4 regions of the Xanthobacter aminoxidans genome follow, and region 1 is predicted to be linked to each of the others. Evidence: riboswitches for the same ligand, from Rfam matches in the RefSeq annotation. Region 1 holds a riboswitch; each other region holds the start of a gene.
The links. Region 1 has a riboswitch for cobalamin ahead of V5F74_RS14995 (energy-coupling factor ABC transporter permease). Riboswitches for the same ligand answer to the same signal wherever they lie in the genome.
Positions count from the first base shown of each region.

Region 2: it holds a riboswitch for cobalamin, as region 1 does, so the genes downstream of both, V5F74_RS11440 (TonB-dependent receptor plug domain-containing protein) here and V5F74_RS14995 (energy-coupling factor ABC transporter permease) in region 1, are expected to answer to the same signal.
Region 3: it holds a riboswitch for cobalamin, as region 1 does, so the genes downstream of both, V5F74_RS09000 (ribonucleoside-diphosphate reductase subunit alpha) here and V5F74_RS14995 (energy-coupling factor ABC transporter permease) in region 1, are expected to answer to the same signal.
Region 4: it holds a riboswitch for cobalamin, as region 1 does, so the genes downstream of both, V5F74_RS04840 (DUF1636 family protein) here and V5F74_RS14995 (energy-coupling factor ABC transporter permease) in region 1, are expected to answer to the same signal.

Region 1 is NZ_JBAFUS010000002.1:1,266,820-1,271,741, forward strand. Features, by position in the region: gene V5F74_RS14980 (aldo/keto reductase) at 1-681, opposite strand, end outside; gene V5F74_RS14985 (hypothetical protein) at 829-1,206, shown strand; gene V5F74_RS14990 (DUF983 domain-containing protein) at 1,284-1,853, shown strand; gene V5F74_RS14995 (energy-coupling factor ABC transporter permease) at 1,914-2,597, opposite strand; cobalamin riboswitch at 2,635-2,876, opposite strand; gene V5F74_RS15000 (copper chaperone PCu(A)C) at 2,968-3,459, opposite strand; gene V5F74_RS15005 (hypothetical protein) at 3,610-4,059, opposite strand; gene V5F74_RS15010 (hypothetical protein) at 4,075-4,922, opposite strand, start outside.
Region 2 is NZ_JBAFUS010000002.1:524,238-529,159, forward strand. Features, by position in the region: gene V5F74_RS11435 (ABC transporter substrate-binding protein) at 1-1,153, opposite strand, end outside; cobalamin riboswitch at 1,482-1,680, shown strand; gene V5F74_RS11440 (TonB-dependent receptor plug domain-containing protein) at 1,787-3,775, shown strand; gene V5F74_RS11445 (ABC transporter substrate-binding protein) at 3,839-4,726, shown strand; gene V5F74_RS11450 (FecCD family ABC transporter permease) at 4,726-4,922, shown strand, end outside.
Region 3 is NZ_JBAFUS010000002.1:5,067-9,988, forward strand. Features, by position in the region: gene V5F74_RS08995 (short-chain fatty acyl-CoA regulator family protein) at 1-969, shown strand, start outside; cobalamin riboswitch at 1,527-1,724, shown strand; gene V5F74_RS09000 (ribonucleoside-diphosphate reductase subunit alpha) at 1,879-4,740, shown strand; gene V5F74_RS09005 (ribonucleotide-diphosphate reductase subunit beta) at 4,764-4,922, shown strand, end outside.
Region 4 is NZ_JBAFUS010000001.1:1,060,846-1,065,767, reverse strand. Features, by position in the region: gene glyS (glycine--tRNA ligase subunit beta) at 1-2,083, shown strand, start outside; cobalamin riboswitch at 2,298-2,494, shown strand; gene V5F74_RS04840 (DUF1636 family protein) at 2,692-3,060, shown strand; gene cobW (cobalamin biosynthesis protein CobW) at 3,057-4,091, shown strand; gene cobN (cobaltochelatase subunit CobN) at 4,095-4,922, shown strand, end outside.

The sequences.
Region 1 (4,922 bases):
GCGCATCACCCAGGCGAGCGCCACCTGGAACGGGTCCACGCCGTGCTTCTTCGCCACGGCGCCCAGCGCCCCGCCACGCGGCAGGCGGGCCTGCTCGATGGGGCTGTAGGCCATGACCGGGATGCGCGCGGCCCGCATTTCCGGGAACAGGTCGAATTCCGGCCCGCGGCGGCCCGGGTTGTAGAGCACCTGGTTGGCAGCGCAGGCAGTGCCACCCTTGGTCGCGAGCAGTTCCTCCATGTCGTCCGTGTCGAGGTTGCTCACGCCCCAGAGGCGGATCTTGCCGGCTTTCTGGAGCGCCTCGAAGCCGGCGATGGTCTCGGACAGGGGATGGTTGCCGCGCCAGTGGAGGAGATAAAGGTCGATCACGTCGGTCTTCATCCGCTTCAGGCTGCGCTCGCAGGCGGCGGCGACGCCGGTCCGGCTGGCGTTGTGGGGATAGACCTTGCTGACGAGGAACACCTCGTCCCGACGCCCGGCAATGGCCTCCCCCACCACCTCCTCGGCACCGCCGTCGGCATACATCTCCGCCGTATCGATCAGGGTGAGGCCGAGGTCGATGCCGCGCTGCAAGGCCTTCGCCTCGGCGGAGCGGGCGGTGGAACGCTCGCCCATGTACCAGGTGCCCTGGCCGAGGGCGGGCACGGTCTCGCCATTGGGAAGGGTCACGGTCTTGGTCATGGGCGGTTCCTCGGGCTTCGTTCCGCTGGCTGGTCGCGGGCGACCATAACGGCTGCTTCAGGCAGGTCCAGAGCCGGCCTGCGGCAGGGAGACGCTGCGTAGATTCACGCGCTTGACCCCTTCTGCCGCGTTGCACACAAGCGGAGCATGGGCATCGGTTTGGGATTCAAGGGCTTGCGGGTGGCGGCTGCAGCACTTTTCGTGCTGGCGCAGCTGACGCTCGGGTTTGCCCATCAGCCTGTCGCCCTGCCCTCCTCCGAAGCACCGGTCGATCTTGCGGCCTATGCGCTGCCGGACGGCACGCTGCCGGACCTCTGCCTCAATGGCGCAGACACCGGAACGGTTCTCAAGGCCCATCCCTGCGACGCCTGTGTTCTGACCTCGGCGCCCGGCCTTGCCGTGGAGCCGCAACCCGCGCTCGCGGCGCCCGATGGCCGGCGCATCGCGCACCTCCCCGCGCGCTGCGAACGCCGGCCGGCCGAGCAAGCCCGCGGCGCCCAGGCGCGTGGCCCTCCCGTGACGTGACCCAAAGCTGAACCGGCGCGGGAGCCTCCCGACGCCTCCGGTCCCTGCCGCCCATGCGGCCCTTCGGGTTTTCGTTCATGTCAGACACGCAATCTCACGCGTCTTCGGAGGCGCTCGCGCGCGCCCGCGCCGCCATGTCGGCGGAATTCGGCACCGTCACCCGCACCGCGTTCGATCCGGCGCGCGGCGCGCCGCGGCGGCTCTATCACACCAACGGCTTCAACCCACCCCGCCCCATCGAGGCGGCGGCGCGGCGTGGCTGGTCCGGGCGTTGCCCGGCCTGCGGCGAAGGTGCCCTGTTCGGGCGCTGGATGCAGGTTTCGGACTCCTGCGCGCACTGCGGCGAGGCGCTGGGCCATGCCCGCGTGACCAATGCCGTGCCGGTCCTGGCAATCCCGCTGGCACTGCTGGCCGGATCACTGGTGGGCGGCATTCTGGAGCTTATCAGCGAGCTCCCGCTGGCGCTCGAGCTTGCGGCCAGCGAACTGGTGGCGGTGGCGGCCGCCTTCCATGTGCTGCCCCACGCCAAGGGCCTCGCCGTTGGCCTTGCCTGGGCGAACCATGTGGGCGGCTTCGATCCGCTCCGCCATCTGGTGCCGGACCCGGAAGCCCCAGCCGCCCTGCCCCCACAGGTCGAAGCCCCCTGAAACGCAGAACGCCGGCGGGAGCACCGCCGGCGTTCTGTTATCCGAGGGTTGCGGGCGCGATCAGGCCGCGTCGTAGAGCCGGCGCTCCAGCAGCGGGTTGCCGCCCTTGAAGGCGCCATGCAGCGCCTTCGCGGCCGCAAGCACCGCAAGGTCCACCAGCGGCTCGACGATGATGACGAGCATGTAGGCGCCACCAAAGGTCGCCACCGAGGCGATGTTCTCGGATGCGAAGCCCTGGCCATAGACGGCCCAGAACGCCACCCAGCCGACGATGCCGGCCTGATAGGTGGTGGAGAGCGCGAGCGCCTGCCCGTACTTCAGTTCCACATAGGGCGTGCCCGGCGCCACGATGCGGCGCGCGACGGCGGCGACGCCGAACAGCGGCACCAGCAGGGTCGTCACGTTCATCCCGTACTGGGGCAGGTCGAACGGCGCGAAGAACAGGCCCTGGACGAGCAGGCCGAAGGCGAGGCCAAGCGCCGCCGGAGCCGCGCCGAACATCAGGAACAGGGTCGAGCCGAGAATGAGGTGCACTTCCGAGACGCCCACCGGATAGTGCGGCAGCACCTCGAAGAAGCTGAACACCAGCGCGGTGGTGGCGAGGGTGCGGCCGGCCAGCGAGAGGACGCCGCGCTCGCGCGCCGCCTCATAGGCAAGCTTCAGGGCATAGCCGCCGGCGGCGGCCGCCGTGACATAGCTGAGGCCGATCTTGGCCCCGTCCACGAGTCCGGGTTCGATATGCATGCTGGTCTCCGTTGCCGTCTCACCCGACGGCCCGAGGGTTATCATCATGCGATCGGCCGGTCTCCTGACTCGCGGGTCTACGCTCACCCCCGCCTTCCCGGCCGGCCCTAGGGGCTGTGGCCAGTGGCATACTGGAAGATCGCTCGCCGCTCACAGTCGCGGGGGCGGTTGGGGCTTCGGGCCACCCCGGCGGATTTACGCGCAGGTTCAGGCCCTACCCCATTCCCGTTTCACTCCGGATGCCGTGGCAACCGGAGCACCGTTCGCACGTGCAGCAGGCACCGAACACCTCCGCGCTGTCAAGCGATCCCGGAGGCGAAACGCGCCGGTACCTTCCGGACCGGCGCATCGTGCGCGTGTGTTTCCCGCCTCAGTGGCCGGGATGGGCGCTGCCGGAGGCGCCGAGGCCCTCCACCGTGAACTTCACGGGCACGCTGCCGGCCTTCTCGAAGGTCAGCGTGCCGTCCACAGAGGTGCCCTCCTTGAGCGGGGACTTCAGGTCCATGAACATGATGTGGTAGCCGCCCGGCTTCAGCTCGACGCTGCCGCCGGCCGGGATGGTGAGACCGTCCGGGATGGGCCGCATCACCATGACGCCGTCCTTCATGGCCATCTCGTGGATCTCGACCCGGCCGGCGAACGGCACGGTGGCGGAGATGAGGCGGTCGGGCGCAGCGCCGGTGTTCTTCACCACCAGATAGCCGGCGGCGACGCTGGCGCCGCCCGGCGTCGCACGCGACCAGGGATGGTCGATCTGCAGCGAGCCGGCCTTGTAGTCGTGCGCCACGGCAGCGCCCGTCAGGGCGACGGTGGCGACGGCAGCGGCCATCACGGCACGGCGGGCGAGATGGAAAATGGACATGGGTGCTCCTTGGTTGCGCCAATGGGGCTTCTGCCCCATGGCGGGATGAACCTGCTGGTTGGACTTGATGAGCCGCCCGCCACCCGAGCCGGACACGCAATGGCGTGGCCGCGCAGGCGGGGCAGATTCGGCCTTCGAAGGCGTCAGGGGTCAGGCGCCGAGGGGAGGACCCTGCGAGGACCGCGGCTCGCGGCGGTCGCGACCACTTCCCTCTGCGACGGCAACGGCTGCCCGCTCGGAAATCGCGGGGGTCGCGACAGGACGTCCGGCGTCGGCGGCAACCGGGAGGATCGGCGCCAGAGAATGGAAGGCGCAGAGGGCGCAGCAGACGGAATGGTCTGCCTGCGGCGACTCCGGGGTGTTGTCCGGAACTCCGGTGCTGCGGGCGCACAGGGCACTGCCGCCGGGCGCGCTGGCCATGGCCGTGCCGGCGGAGCGCTCGAGCGCGATGCCCGCGACGAACAACTGCAGCACGAAGGCATAGGCAAGCCAGACGCAAAACGCGCCGCGCCCCCACCCTGCCTCACGCCACCTCGCCACCCGCTGCTCCCGGACCTCGATCACCGGCCGGCATGTTAACCGCCCGGCGGAGAAAGTCATCCGGTGCCGCCGCCCTCAGAAGTGGACGGCGAAGCGCGCCATGCCGCGCTGGGACAGGAAATCCTGGCCGACATTAAGGCCGTACTCCACCTTGATCTCCAGATTGTCGCGGGTAACGGCCTGCAATCCGAGGTCGAGATTGCCCAGCACGTCGGGCAGCGGCGTGGAGGTGACAAAGTTGCCGGCAGACAGCGGCGCCCACAGGAAGCGCGCCGTCGTCTGCCAGGCATCGTTGGAGGCGAAGGACGCGCCGAGGGTCATGTAGGGCCGCAGCACCACCCCATCCGGCAGGTCCATCCGGCCGCCGAACTCCACCGCCGGGGTGGCGACGAAGGTGGTGAGGCTCGATCCCTGCAACGCCAGCTCGGCTCCCGTGCGGCCGAGTTCGCTGAAGCCCGGCATCTCCACGTGAATGAGGTCGAGGTCCACCCTCGGCCGCACATAGTAGTTGGCGAACGAGAATTCGTAGGACGCCCGCAGCCGACCGGTGACGTTGTAGACATCGGAATTGCTGGTGGCCTGGCCTCCGGCGATGCCGATGGTCCGGGTGTTGTCGTAGGAGACCCAGCCGGCATCCACGGCCGCGGAGAACAGCCAGGGGCCCCACTGCCGCTTCAGGGCGACGCCGATATCGCCGCCGTTGCCGCTCGCCGAGAACCAGCCGCTGGGGCTGGACACCGACGACTGCTGGTAGGCGCCCGACAAGGCGAGGAACCAGTCCGTGGCCAGCTCGTGCTGGACTCCCGCCTGGAAGATCAGGCTGTCCGAGGCATAGCCCTGCATCTGCGAGGTGGTCGTCTGGCCGGTGTGGTCGTAGATGATCCGCGCCCAGGCGCAATTGTCCTCCCGCAGTTGGGTGCTCG
Region 2 (4,922 bases), 740 kb from region 1:
GGCCGTCCTTGACGAGGCCGAACACCGGGATGTTGGCGGTGATGGCTTCGTGGTCGGTGGCGGAGAAGGGCTTGTCGTAGACGGTGACGACGCCCTCGACCTTGGTGTTGAGGTTTTCCAGCGCGTCGCGGACCTTGCGGCCGTCGGTGGAGCCGGCCTGCTTGATGGCGGCGGCGAGCAGCAGCACCGAATCATAGCCCTGCGCGGCCGAGACCGGCGAAGGCATGCGGTCGATCTTGTAGGCCGCCTGATAGGCCTCGATGAACGCCTTGCGCTTGGGGGTGTCGGGCAGCTGGATGAAGGTCTGCGGCATCATCGCGCCGTTGCCGTTGGCACCGGCGGTGTCGATGAAGTTGGCCATGGAGAGCGTCCACGAGCCGATCATCGGCACCTTCCAGCCGAGCTTGGCCATGCCGTTGGCGATCTGCGCCAGCTCGGGGCCGATGGCGTAGGTCAGCACCACGTCGGCGCCGGCTTCCTTGGCGCGCAGCAGCTGCGCGGTCATGTCGGTGTCGCCGATGTTGAACTTCTCTTCGGCAACCGGCTTCACGCCCATGGTGGCGAGGGCCTTCACCAGATCGGCGCGGCCGAGCTGGCCGTAATTGGTCGAGTCGGCGAGGATGGCCGGCTTCTTGAAGCCCTGCCGCTTCACCGCTTCCTCGGCGATCATGGCGCTCTGGATGGCGTCGTTGGCGGAGGTGCGGAAGATGTAGTTGTTCTTGTTGTCCGGCGGCACGAACTGCTTGGAGATCAGGGTGCCGGTGGCCACGTTGTTGATCACCGGGATCTCGGCTTCCTGATAGAAGCGCTGGGAGGCGAGGGCGACGCCGGTGTTGATGTAGCCGAGGGTGGCGACGACGCCTTCCTTGTTGATCAGCTCCTGGGCGATCTGCACGCCCACCTCGTTCTTGGCCTCGTCATCGCGTTCGATGAGCTGCAGCGGACGGCCGAGCACGCCGCCGGCCTTGTTCACCTCTTCCACGGCGAGCTTCACGCCGTCGCGCATGCTGACGCCCATGGAGGACGAGCCGCCGGTGAAGGGGCCGGTCAGGCCGATTTTGATGGGGTCGGCGGCGTAAGCTGCACCGGAAAAGGCAAGCCCGAAAACGGCAACGCCTGCGGCCAAAGCCGCGACCATGCTCCTCAGTCGCATCTTCTACTCCCTGTGTTCCCGATTATTCGGTTATTATACTTTTGTAGTACCCGCCCGCTCGGTGGCGGGGCGGCTCTCAATCGTTTAAGCGAATTGCGCGGGGCGCGCCACCATAACCTAGCGGAATGTCGGGTGCGGCCTTTGCTGCTGCCGTTTTTGCAGGCAGCCGCACGCTCGCGATACGGGTCGCCGGTGATTTCGGACCACGCATTCTTGAAGCAATGAGCAAGATGTGATCGGGCGATACGCCTCCCGGCGCGGTCTTTCCGCAGTTGCGTTCAGGTTTTTGCATCTGCGAAGGTGCCGTTGACGCAGGGGGCGACCGCCGCCTATGGTCGCGGTGACGGTTCCCGCAAGGGATCAAAAGGGAACGCGGTGCTCCGGCCTTGCCGGAAATGCCGTGGCTGCCCCCGCAACTGTAAGCGGCGAGTCCTCTGCCATCAGCCACTGGGTCGCGAGACCTGGGAAGGCGGCAGTCTGGGCGATGACCCGCGAGCCAGGAGACCTGCCGTCAGCCGTGGTCACGCGCGAGCACGTCGGGCGGGGTTCTCCTGATGGCGGTTTTTCCGGGCCCGATATGGCCGGGGATGCCTCGTTCGCGGTGACGGACCACCCGTGCCGTCGAGTGCCTTCATGTCTTCCGCCGTCCCGTCCCGATCCCGCCGCGCACTGCCGGCCGCGGCCCTGCTCACGCTCGCCTGTGTTCCGCTTGCCTGTGTTTCGCCCGCGCTCGCCCAGACGGCGGACGACCAGAATGCCGGCGATCTGCCCGAACTGGTGGTGAGCGCCACCGGCATTCCCACGCCCGAGACCGAGGTGGCGAGTTCCGTCAGCATCGTCACCGAGCAGGACATCGCCCGCAACCAGCAGCGTACCCTGCCGGACGTGCTGCAATCGCTGCCCGGCCTCAACGTGGTGCAGACGGGCGGGCCGGGCGGCACAACCTCGGTGTTCATCCGCGGCACCAATTCCAACCATGTGAAGGTGCTGATCGACGGCATCGACGCCGGAAATCCCGCCGCCACCAACGGCGCGTTCGATTTCGGCAAGTTGCTCGCCTCCGATCTCGAACGGGTGGAGGTGCTGCGCGGCCCGCAGTCCGGCCTCTACGGCTCGGATGCTATCGGCGGCGTCATCTCCATCACCACCAAGAAGGGGGAGGGGCCGCCCAAGGTGTCCGCCTATGCGGAGGGCGGCGCGCTCGGCACCTTCAACCAGTATGCGAGCCTCACCGGCGCCACCGAGAAGCTGGCCTATTCGTTCAACGTCACCCACTTCTCGTCCACCGAGATCCCGGTGACGCCGCAGAACATCGTGCCCCCCTTCTGGCCGCGCAATCCCAACGCCTATGACAACTGGACCTATTCCACCCGGCTCGACTGGCAGGCCACCGAAACCTTCGCGGTGAATTTCGTCGCCCGCTACATCGACACCAGCCTCGCCTTCACGCCGGACGTCTTCCCCCCGCCCACCTATGCCGGCATCCCGGCGGCGCTGCGCTCCACCGCCTATACGGGGATGTTCTTCACCAAGGGGGAGGGCGTGTGGACCGCGCTGGACGGCGCTCTCGTCACCTCCTTCGGCGCGAGCGAGCTGACCACGTCGAACCCCACCGTGGGGCCGAACCCGAGCGTGAACGGCACCTATGACGGCGACCGGCAGGTCTATTACGTGCGCTCCAACTATCTGATGGCGCCGGGCCAGAACCTGCTGGTGGGCGCCGAGCGGCGGAACGAGTCCATCACCTCCTCCACCGCCTACACCAATGTGGACGCCGCCACCGGCGACACGGGCGTCTATGCCGAGTACCAGGGCAACGTCTGGAACCGGCTCTTCTTCGCCGCCAACGTGCGCTACGACGCCGACGACAGTTTCGGCGACCACACCACCTTCCGCCTCGCCCCGGCGCTGCTGTTCGACGAGACGGGCACCAAGCTGAAGGCGAGCTACGGCACCGGCTTCAAGGCGCCCACCCTCTACCAGCTCTACGCGCCCTACTATGGCAATGTGAACCTCCAGCCGGAGGAGAGCGAAGGCTGGGATGCGGGCTTCGAGCAGAAGGCGTTCGGCGAGCGCGTGCTGTTCGGGGTCACGTACTTCCACAACAACATCACCAATCTCATCAGCTACGATCCGGTGACGTTCCAGAACGTCAACATCTCCAGCGCCGTGACCCAGGGCGTGGAGGCGTTCGTGGCGGTGAAGGTGACGGACCGCATCGATGCGCGGGTGGACTACACCTACACCGACGTGGTGGGCTATGTGCCGCCGGGCCAGCCCTTCGGCGCCGCCTGCGCGCCCATCAACGCCACCTCCTGCTATCCCCTGCGCCGGCCCAACAACAAGGTGAGCCTGACGCTGGGCTGGCGGCCGACCGACGAACTCGATCTGGCGGCGAGCCTCGTCTATGCCTCCTCCTGGTGGGACATCGTGCGCCTCACGTCGAACTACATCGACCAGCCCGGCTATACCGTGGTGAATCTGGCGGCCAACTACCGGCTGAATACCGTCACCACCGTGTTCGGGCGCATCGACAATCTGTTCAACCAGACCTACGAGAACCCCAACGGCTTCCTCGCCCCCGGCTTCGGTGCCTATGGCGGAGTGAAGCTCACCTGGTGAGGTTTGGTTGGTGAGGTTTGATTGGTGAGGAATGATCGGTGAGGTTTGATCGGTGAGGTTTTGGTGAAAGGCGCGGCGGCCGGGCTGATGCTCGCGGCCCTTCTGGCCTGCGCTCCGGCGCGGGCGGAGGAGGCGCTCGCCCGGCCCCGCGTCGTCTCCCTCAATTTGTGCACGGACGAGCTGGCCCTGCGCCTCGCTGATCCCGGACAGGTGCTCTCCGTCACCCATCTCGCGCGCGACCCGCTCGCCTCCAACGTGGCGGACATCGCGCGCGACGTGCCGGTCAATCGCGGGCTGGCGGAAGAGGTGGTGCCGCTGAAGCCGGACCTCGTGCTTGCCGGCGCCTACACCACCCGCACCGCCACCGCCGTGCTGCGCCGCCTCGGCTTCGAGGTGCTGGAGCTGACGGAACCGCAGACCCTCGACGAGGCCTACACCCAGATCCGCATGGTGGCGGCGCGGCTCGGCGTGCCGGAGCGGGGCGTGGCCATGGTGCGGGAGATGCAGCAGGCCTTCGCCCGCCTGCCGCCGGTGGCGGGGCCGCGCCCCACCGCCGTGGTGCTGCGGCCCAACGGCTTCACCACCGGCCGCGGCTCGCTGGCGGACGAACTGATGGAGAAGGCCGGCCTCACCAACCTCGCCGCCCAGCTCCCCACCGACAAGATGGACCAGCTGGCGCTGGAGGAGATCGTGCGCGCCGCGCCCGATCTCGTGGTGGTGAATGCCGATGAGGCGGCGCCGCCCTCGCTCGCCGACGCCCTGCTGCACCACCCCGCGCTCGCCCCCTTCAAGGACCGCACGCTGGCGCTGCCGCTCAAGCTGTGGACCTGCGCCGGGCCGGACCTCGCTGAGGCGGCGGCGCAGCTCGCGGCGGCGCGGGCGCGGCTCGCCGGTCCGGAAGCGGCGCGACCGGCCCCCATCCACCACGCGTCCGCCGAGGGTGTGCGCTGATGCCATCGCGCCTCGTCCTAGCCCTTGGCCTTCTGGTGCTGGTGCTGTTCTGCGCCTCGGTGGCGGTGGGCTATGCGCCGCTCGATCTTAGCGCCGCCTTCGGCGATCTTCTCGCCGGCCGGCAGAGCCTTGCGGCGCTGGTGCTGTCCGAACTGCGCCTGCCGCGCGCCATTCTCGGCGCGGCGGTGGGCTTCAG
Region 3 (4,922 bases), 1.3 Mb from region 1:
CGTGATTTCTTCTACGCCCGTCACAATTATTTCGCCGAGCTGGACGACGCGGCCGAACGACTGGCGCAGGCGAGACAGCTCATCCCCGGCGACATGGCCGAGGGCCTCGCGCGGTATATGGACATGCGTCATGGCGTGCGGATCGAGCGCGCCGAAGACGAGGCGGCACAGCGCCGCTTTCTGCCCGGTGAACGGGTCCTGCGCCTATCCCGCCGGCTCGACGATGGTCAGCGGGCGTTCCAGATCGCCACCCAGCTTGCTTTCCTGGAGCAGGGCGCGCTGATTGAACGCCTTGCCGAAGAGGCATCGGCGGGCGTGAAGGAAACCCGAGCGCTCACACGGATCGGCCTTGCCAATTACTTCGCCGGCGCATTGCTGATGCCGTACCGCGTCTTCGTCGCCGCGGCGGAGCAGGAGCGTTATGACATCGAGCGTCTCGGCGCACGGTTCGGCGTCGGCTTCGAGACGATCTGCCATCGTCTTAGTTCGCTGCAGCGCCCGGGAGCGACGGGCGTGCCCTTCTTCTTCATTCGGGTGGATCGGGCGGGAAATATTTCGAAGCGGCAGTCGGCGACCGATTTCCATTTCTCCCGGGTGGGTGGCACCTGCCCGTTGTGGAACGTCTACGAGGCATTCGCCCAACCCGGAAGGATTCTCACCCAGGTGGCGCAGATGCCCGACGGACGCACCTATCTGTGGATCGCTCGTACGGTGCATCACTCCGCCGGCGGCTATGGTGATCCGGGGAAGACCTTCGCCATCGGCCTCGGATGCGACATCCGCCACGCCGGACGGCTGGTTTACTCCAAAGGCCTCGCTCTGGATGATCCCAGCGCGGCCATTCCCATCGGTGCAGGATGCAAGGTGTGCGAGCGGCCGTCATGCCCGCAGCGTGCCTTCCCGCTGATCGGCCGCCTTCTGACGGTGGATGAGAATAGGAGTGTCTTCACGCCCTACTCCGAGGGGTGACAGGGCGAGGGATATTCTGACCTCCAGCACCCGATCACACCGATGGTTGGGCCCTATCCGGTTGAAGAATCGGGTTCCTTGCGTGTGACCGCTCCTGTTCCCCATCGGTCATCGATGGAGCGCAAACATCGCAGGCTGACAGGGCCATCGGGTTCGGGCGCGCGGCGGCGGCGGTCTGCCGCGCGCCAATTTCTCCGGGGTCTGGTGGCCCGGTGACGTCTTTGTTCGCGGGACCAACCCGTGGACAAGGTCCGTTGAGGCGAGGCATCATGGATGCCGGTGACCTTGTATTTCATGAGCCGATCGGGCACCCGATGCGCGTCAGCCTGGAGCCCATGCGCGACATGATACGGCGCCCGGGAAATCTGCGGCCGCACGCGAGAGTAGATCGCGTGGGAGAGCGTGCCAATCTTCGGCACGACGGCCGCCGGTGGGCATTGCGAGGGGTCAAACAGGCTGCGGGAAAATCCCCGTAGGTCGCACCTCCGCCGTCAGGTCCGTCCGTGCGGGAGGGGACTCCGCAGGCGCAAAGTATTGACATTGCCGCCGCAATAGCCACTAAATCTGGTGGTCACGGTCTCTCGACTCGCAAGATCGAGAGCTAAGAGGGAAGCCGGTCCAAAGCCGGCGCTGCCCCCGCAACTGTAAGCGGCGAGTTCTTGTTCACCCATGTCACTGAGGCCCCATGGCCTTGGGAAGACGGACAAGAATGATGACCCGCGAGCCAGGAGACCTGCCGCGACACCAGTACGTCCACGGGCGGGGTGTCCCGGTGAGGCGCTTGCTGCGGGTGGCGTGCGCCTCCCCCTGTTTCGGCATGCGTCCGCCTGCTCTCCGTCCCCACATTCATCGGGGATGATGATGCCAGCGACCGCCGAACGCCATGCCAATGGCAGCTACAGATTTTCCATGCCGGCCCCTGATGTTGAAGCGGTCGCCAGCGCGCCCGGCTATCAGCTCATCCGCCGCAATGGGGCGGTCACGCCGTTCGATGCCGCCAAGATCGCGGTGGCCCTGACCAAGGCGTTCCTGGCCGTGGAGGGACAGTCGGCTGCCGCGTCCCGCCGCATCCACGACATTGTGGCGGGGCTGACCGACCAGATCGTGGCGAACCTCACCCGGCGTCCCGACGTCGGACGCACCTTCCATATCGAGGATGTGCAGGACCAGGTGGAACTGGCCCTCATGCGCGGAGAGCATCACAAGGTCGCCCGCGCCTATGTGCTCTATCGCGAGGCGCGGGCGCGGGAACGCGCGAAGGCCCTCGCCGTGGTGCATCCGGGCGGTGATGCCGCCGCCGTGCTGCATGTGAGAACCGCCGACGGCGCATTGGTGCCGCTGGATGCCGCCCGCCTTTCGACCGTCATCGGCGAGGCCTGCGCCGGGCTCGACGGCGTCTCGGCCGTGGCAGTGCTGAACGAGGCGCGACGCAACCTCTATGACGGCATCTCGCTGGATGAACTGGCGCAGGCGCCCATCCTGGCGGCGCGCACGCTGGTGGAGACCGAGCCGAACTATTCCAAGGTCAGCGCGCGCCTCCTGCTGGACAAGCTGCGCCGCGAGGCCCTGAGCTTCGTCGCCGGTCGGCCGGAACAGGCGACGCAGGCCGAGATGGCGGAGCGCTACGGCGATTATCTCGGCGCCTATGTGAGGACCGGCATCGCCAATGACCTGCTCGATCCCGAGCTCGGTCGCTTCAACCTTTCCCGGCTGGCTGCCGCCCTCAAGCCGGAGCGGGACCTCGCCTTCGACTATCTGGGCTTTCAGACGCTCTACGACCGCTATTTCCTGCATGTGCGCGGTACGCGCTTCGAGCTGCCGCAGGCCTTTTTCATGCGCGTCGCCATGGGCCTGGCCTTGCGCGAGATCGACCGGGAGGCGCGGGCGATCGAATTCTACGATCTCCTCTCCTCCTTCGACTTCATGGCCTCCACGCCGACTTTGTTCAATGCTGGGACGCTGCGCGCCCAGCTCTCCTCCTGCTTCCTCACCACGGTGGCGGATGACCTGGACGGCATCTTCAAGGCGGTGAAGGACAATGCGCTGCTCGCCAAATATTCCGGCGGCCTCGGCAATGACTGGACCCGGGTGCGCGGCCTCGGAGCCCACATCAAGGGTACCAATGGCGAGAGCCAGGGCGTGGTGCCTTTCCTGAAGGTGGCGAATGACACCGCCATCGCGGTGAATCAGGGCGGCAAGCGCAAGGGCGCGGTCTGCGCCTATCTGGAGACCTGGCATGTGGACATCGAGGACTTCCTCGATCTGCGCAAGAACACCGGCGACGAGCGCCGCCGCACCCATGACATGAACACCGCCAACTGGGTGCCGGACCTGTTCATGGAGCGGGTGGAAGAGGACGGCCCGTGGACCCTGTTCTCCCCCGATGAGGCGCCCGATCTCCACGACCTTTACGGCCCCGCATTCAAGGCCGCCTATCTCGCCTATGAAGCGCGGGCCGCGCGGGGGGAAATGAAGGTCTTCAAGCAGGTGCGGGCGCTCGATCTGTGGCGGCGCATGCTGACCATGCTGTTCGAGACCGGCCATCCCTGGATCACCTTCAAGGATCCGTGCAATATCCGCTCGCCCCAGCAGCACGTGGGCGTGGTGCATTCCTCCAATCTCTGCACGGAAATCACGCTGAACACCTCGGATGACGAGGTGGCGGTCTGCAACCTCGGCTCGGTCAACCTGTTCTCCCATATCGCCGATGGCCGCCTGGACATGGAGAAGCTGGCGCGCACGGTGCGCATCGCCATGCGGATGCTGGACAACGTCATCGACATCAATTTCTACACTATCCCCGAGGCGCGCCGATCCAACCTCCGGCATCGTCCCGTCGGCCTCGGCATCATGGGCTTCCAGGATGCGCTTCAGGCGCTTCGCCTTCCCTACGGCTCGGACGCGGCGGTGCGTTTCGCGGATGAGAGCATGGAGGCAATCTCCTTCCATGCCATCTCCGCCTCGGTGGATCTCGCTGCCGAGCGCGGGCGCTATCCGAGCTTTGCGGGCTCGCTCTGGTCGCAGGGCATCCTGCCCATTGACTCCCTCGAACGGCTCGCCGAGGCGCGCGGCGGTGCGGATTTCGACCGGTCCCGGACACTCGACTGGGACAGCCTGCGCCAGCGGGTGGTTGCCACCGGCATGCGCAATTCCAACTGCATGGCCATCGCGCCCACGGCCACCATCTCGAACATCTGCGGTGTCAGCCAGTCGATCGAGCCGGCGTATCAGAACCTCTATGTCAAATCGAACATGTCGGGCGACTTCACCGTGGTGAACGCCGCTCTCGTCCATGACCTGAAGGCGCGCGGACTCTGGGACGAGGTGATGGTTTCAGACCTCAAATATTTCGACGGGAGCCTGGGCGAAATCGCCCGGATTCCGGACGACCTGAAGGACCTCTACGCCACGGCCTTCGAGATCGACCCGGCCTGGCTCGTGGAGGCGGCCGAGCGCCGGCAGAAATGGATCGATCAGGCCCAGTCCCTCAACCTCTACATTGCGAGCCCTTCCGGCAAGAAGCTCGATGAGCTCTACCGTCTGGCCTGGAAGCGGGGGCTGAAGACGACCTACTACCTCAGGTCGCGCTCGGCCACACATGTGGAGAAGTCCACGCTCAAGGGCACCGACGGCAAGCTCAACGCCGTCGCCGCCACGGTTCCGCCCGCCGTAGCGGCTTTCCCCGCAGCCATTTCCGGCGAAGCTGTCGACAGCGAAGCGTGGGGCAACGCCTGCGCCATCAACGACCCCACCTGCGAAGCCTGCCAGTGACCGGCGGACAAGGACAAGAAACCATGCTCGACTGGTCTGACACCAAGCCACAGCCCGCCATCATGCCCGGCATTCCGGCCGGTCCCTCCGAAGCCACCGGCCTCGGGGAGATCGATCGCAACGGCGCCCGCGTCACCGTGGACGAGAAGCGCATGATCAATGCGCGCGCCGACGTGAACCAG
Region 4 (4,922 bases), on a different contig from region 1:
TAAAAGCGCGGGTCTGGCCTCCCTCGATCAGGCGACCATCCAGTCCGACCCCAAGAAGGGCGATTTCTACGTGGCCGTGGTGGAAAAGCCCGGCCGCGCCACAACCGAGGTGGTGGCCGAGATCGTGCCGGACATCATCCGCAAGTTCCCCTGGCCGAAGTCCATGCGCTGGGGGGCCGGCACGCTGCGCTGGGTGCGCCCGCTCCATTCCATCGTCGCCACCTTCGGCGCCGAGGGGGATGAGCCGGAGGTGGTGCATTTCTCGGTGGACGGCATCGAGGCCTCCAACGTCACCCGCGGCCACCGCTTCATGGCGCCCGAGCCTTTCACCGTGAAGCGGCTGGACGACTGGATGGCGAAGCTGGAGGCCGCCAGGGTGGTGGCCGACCGCGACCGCCGCAAGGAAATCATCCTCAACGACGCCAAGGACCTCGCGCTCGCCGCCGGCCTTGAGCTGGTGGAGGACGAGGGCCTGCTGGACGAGGTGTGCGGGCTGGTGGAATGGCCCGTGGTGCTCATGGGATCGTTCGAGGAACGCTTCCTCGACATTCCGGACGAGGTGATCCGCGCCACCATCCGCGCCAACCAGAAGTGCTTCGTGCTGAAGGACCCCAAGACCGGGCGCCTCGCCAACCGCTTCATCCTCATCTCCAACCTCGTCGCCTCGGACGGCGGCGCGGCCATCGTCGCCGGCAACGAGCGGGTCATCCGCGCCCGGCTGTCGGACGCGAAATTCTTCTGGGACACGGACCGGCTGAACGGCCTCGCCAGCCGCATGCCCAAGTTCCAGTCCATCACCTTCCACGAGAAGCTGGGCTCCCAGGCCGAGCGCATTGAGCGCATCGTCCGCCTCGCCAAGGAGCTGGCCCCCAAGGTGGGTGCGCCGGTGGCGCTGGCCGAGGAGGCCGCGCTGGTGGCGAAGGCGGATTTGCTCACCGAGGTGGTGGGCGAATTCCCCGAGCTTCAGGGCCTCATGGGCCGCTATTACGCGCAGGGCGAGAACCTGCCGGCTGAGGTCGCCGCCGCCTGCGAGGAGCACTACAAGCCGCAGGGTCCGAACGACCGTGTGCCGACCGCGCCGGTCTCCGTGGCCGTGGCGCTGGCGGACAAGATCGACACGCTGGTGGGCTTCTGGGCGATCGATGAGAAGCCGACCGGGAGCAAGGACCCCTATGCGCTGCGGCGGGCGGCGCTGGGGGTGATTAGGATTGTGCTGGAGAATGGGATTCGGTTGAGGTTGGTTGATGCGGTTGAATTCCAGGCTCGAGCTTTTCGAACTCAAACCTACGTAAAACGAGCTGAGAACGCTGGGTACAAGGCGATTTTTTCAAGAGTCGGTTTGGGCGATGCGATGGAGATGATTTGGCCGGATGAAATTATGGGAGGGACATTGCCGCCTATGTCCGAGGCCATCTCTATCATCCGTTCCACTCCCTCAAACAAAGAGCTTTATCTAGGAATCGTTTCTGAGGGCGAAATAGACAACGAACGTCCGATCTATCAAGTGAGCGGTCCTTCAAATCCCCGAACGATTGCAGACCTCCTCTCATTTCAGAGCGCCGACCTCCTCGCCTTCTTCGCCGACCGCCTGAAAGTCTACCTCCGCGACCGCGGCGCCCGTCACGATCTCGTCGATGCCGTCTTCGCCCTCGAAGGGCAGGACGACCTCCTCCTCGTCGTCCGCCGCGTGGAGGCGCTGGCCGCCTTCCTCGCCACCGAGGATGGCAGGAACCTGCTCGCCGGCTATCGCCGCGCGGTGAACATCCTGCGCATCGAGGAGAAGAAGGACGGCCGCGCCTTCGCCGGCCCCACCTCCGCCGCGCTGCTCAAGGAGCCGGCCGAGGAGCACCTCGCCGCCGCCATCGAGGACGTGAAGGCCCGCGTCTCCAGGGCCGTCGCGGCCGAGGATTTCGAGGCCGCCATGACCGCGCTGTCGGACCTGCGCCAGCCGGTGGATGCCTTCTTCGACGCCGTGACGGTGAACGACGCCGATCCCGCGCTGCGCGAGAACCGCCTGAAGCTGCTCGACGAAATCCGCGCCGCCACCCGCGGCATCGCCGATTTCGACCGCATCGAGGGGTAGGGCGCCCCGGCCGACTGCAACGCAGCGCAGCGGAGTGGAAGGAGAGCCGGGGGCCAGCGCAAGGAGCCTCCGCGCAGCGGGCAAAGCCCGAGACCGCCGGATATTGAAGCGCCTGCGGCGGTGCCTTGCGCTGGGCCCCGGCTCGGCGCTCCGGCTTCGCCGTCGCTGGTCCGGGGTTCTACGCCCTCATTTGACAATCCCGCCCGCCACTGCCTTTAGTGGCGGCGTCGAAGGTCCCGTGGTCCCACACGGGCGTAAAAGGGAATGCGGTGCGGGGAGACCCCCCAATGCCGCGGCTGCCCCCGCAACTGTCGGCGGTGAGCCCCTGCCAGACGCCACTGGAGCAATCCGGGAAGGCGGCGGGGGCGGTGAACCGCGAGCCAGGAGACCTGCCTTCGACGAGGTCCGCGCCGGGCGGGGTGCTCCGGTATTGCGTCCCTTCGAGCCCGTGCGCGCGGGCGCTCGCACCCGTGGACGTTTCGGTGGAGCGCGGCGCGATTCCCGACAGCACAGCACCCGAGCCGGGCGGCGACAGCGCGGAAGCCGGCTGCGCGCCCCAAGCTGCGCCAGAAGCCGCGCGCGAAACCGCCCCCGCCGTCACCCTCCTCATCTGCACCACCTGCCGCGCCCCCGGCAATGACGCCCCACCCGACGCCCAGCGTGACGGCGCCCGCCTCCTCGCCTCCGCCTGCGCCGCATCCCTCCCCGAAGGCGTCGCGGTGGAAGGCGTCGCGGTCGAAGGCGTTTCCTGTCTCGCCAATTGCAAGCGCGCGCTCTCCGCCGCCATGGTTCGCCGCGATGGCTGGACCTATGTGTTCGGCGACCTCTCCCCCGACAGCGCCGCTGACCTTCTCACCGGCGCCGCGCTTCTCGCAGGCTCGCCAGACGGCCTGATGCCCTGGCGCGGCCGGCCGGATGCTCTCAAGCGCGGCATGGTCGCGCGCATTCCCCCGCTTTTCCCCAAGGAGACCCGATGACCTCCCTCGCCCGCGTGCCCTGCACCATCGTCACCGGCTTCCTCGGTGCCGGAAAGACGACGCTGATCCGCCATGTGCTGGAGAATGCCGGCGGCAAGCGCCTCGCGGTGATCGTCAACGAGTTTGGCGACGTGGGCATCGACGGCGAGATCCTGAAGGGCTGCGGCATCGAGAGCTGCGACGAGGGCTCCATCGTGGAACTGGCCAACGGCTGCCTGTGCTGCACCGTGGCGGATGATTTCGTGCCGGCGCTGGACCAGATCCTCGCCCGCGCGCCGAAGGTGGATCATATCCTCATCGAGACCTCCGGCCTCGCGCTGCCGAAGCCGCTGGTGCAGGCCTTCCAGTGGCCGGCCATCAAGGGCCGGGTGACGGTGGACGGCGTGATCGCGGTGGTGGACGGCCCGGCGCTGGCGGAAGGCCGCGTCGCCCCTGATCTCGCCGCGCTGGACGCGCAGCGGGCCGGGGACGAAAGCCTCGACCATGACGATCCCGTGGAAGAAGTGTTCGAGGACCAGATCGCCTGTGCCGATCTCGTCATCCTCTCCAAGTCCGATCTGCTCGATGCGGCCGGATTCATCGCCGCCGAGAAGGCGGTGGCCGGCGCCCTGCCGCGCGCGGTGAAGCTGGTGCGATCCTCCGGCGGCAAGGTGGATCTGGCCGTGCTGCTCGGCCTCGGCGTCGGCGCGGAAGACCTGATCGACACCCGCCGCACCCATCACGACGACGAGGAAGACCACGACCACGACGAGTTCGAGAGCATCGTCCTCGCCTTGCCCGAGATCGCCGATCCCGCCGCGCTGGCCGCCCGCGTGGTGAAGGCGGCGGAGACGCCGGACGTGCTGCGCGTGAAGGGCTTCGCCGCTGTGGAAGGCAAGCCGCTGCGCCTGCTGGTGCAGGGCGTCGGCCCGCGCGTGTCGCACCATTTCGATCGCGCGTGGGGCGCGGGCGAGGCGCGGCGCGGGGCGCTGGTGGTCATCGGCCTCAAGGGCTTCGACCGCGCGGCGGTGGAACAGGCCATCCTCGGCTAGCCCATGCACATCCTCGCCACCACATCGACGAGCATGGAGGAGTTGGCCGAGCCGGTCGACCTCGCCCAGCCGCCCGGCGACATGGTGGCCCTCTCCTTCACCGACAGCGATCTCATCGCCCTCGCCGCCGCCTGGCGGGCGCGCGGCGGTGCGGTGCCTAGCCTGCGCCTCGCGCGGCTGAAGGATCTGCGCCACCCCATGTCCGTGGACCTGTGGGTGGAGAAGATCGCGGCCAAGGCGAAGGTGGTGCTGGTGCGCCAGCTCGGCGGGCTGGATTGGTGGCGTTACGGCGCCGAGCAATTGGCCGCCACGGCCCGCGCCCGTGGCATCGCCCTTGCGCTGCTGCCCGGCGAGGACCAGGACGACCCGCGCCTCGCCGCCCTCTCCACGCTGCCGCAGGATACGCTCGCCCGCTGGCTCGGCTATTTCCGTGCGGGTGGGCCGGCGAACATGGCGGCCCTGCTCGCCGCCATGGGCGAGGCGGCGGGCTTTCCCGCGCCCCATGCCATCCCCGTGCCGCACCCCGTGCCGGCCACCGCCTTCCACCGCCCCGGCGCCGGCCTCGCGACGCTGGAGGAGGTGCGTGGGCGGGACAAGGGCAGGGAAGGGGAGGGGCGGCCGAACGCGCTCATCCTCTTCTACCGCTCCCAATGGCTCGCCGCCGACACCGCCGCCGTGGATGCGCTGGCTGTAGCGCTGGAAGCGCGGGGCATCGCCGCCCATTGCCTGTTCGTCCCCAGCCTCAAGGCGCCGGAGGCCCGCGCGGCCGTGCGGGCGGCGACGGCGGCGCTGGACCCCGCCATCCTCCTCACCACCACCGCCTTCGCGGCC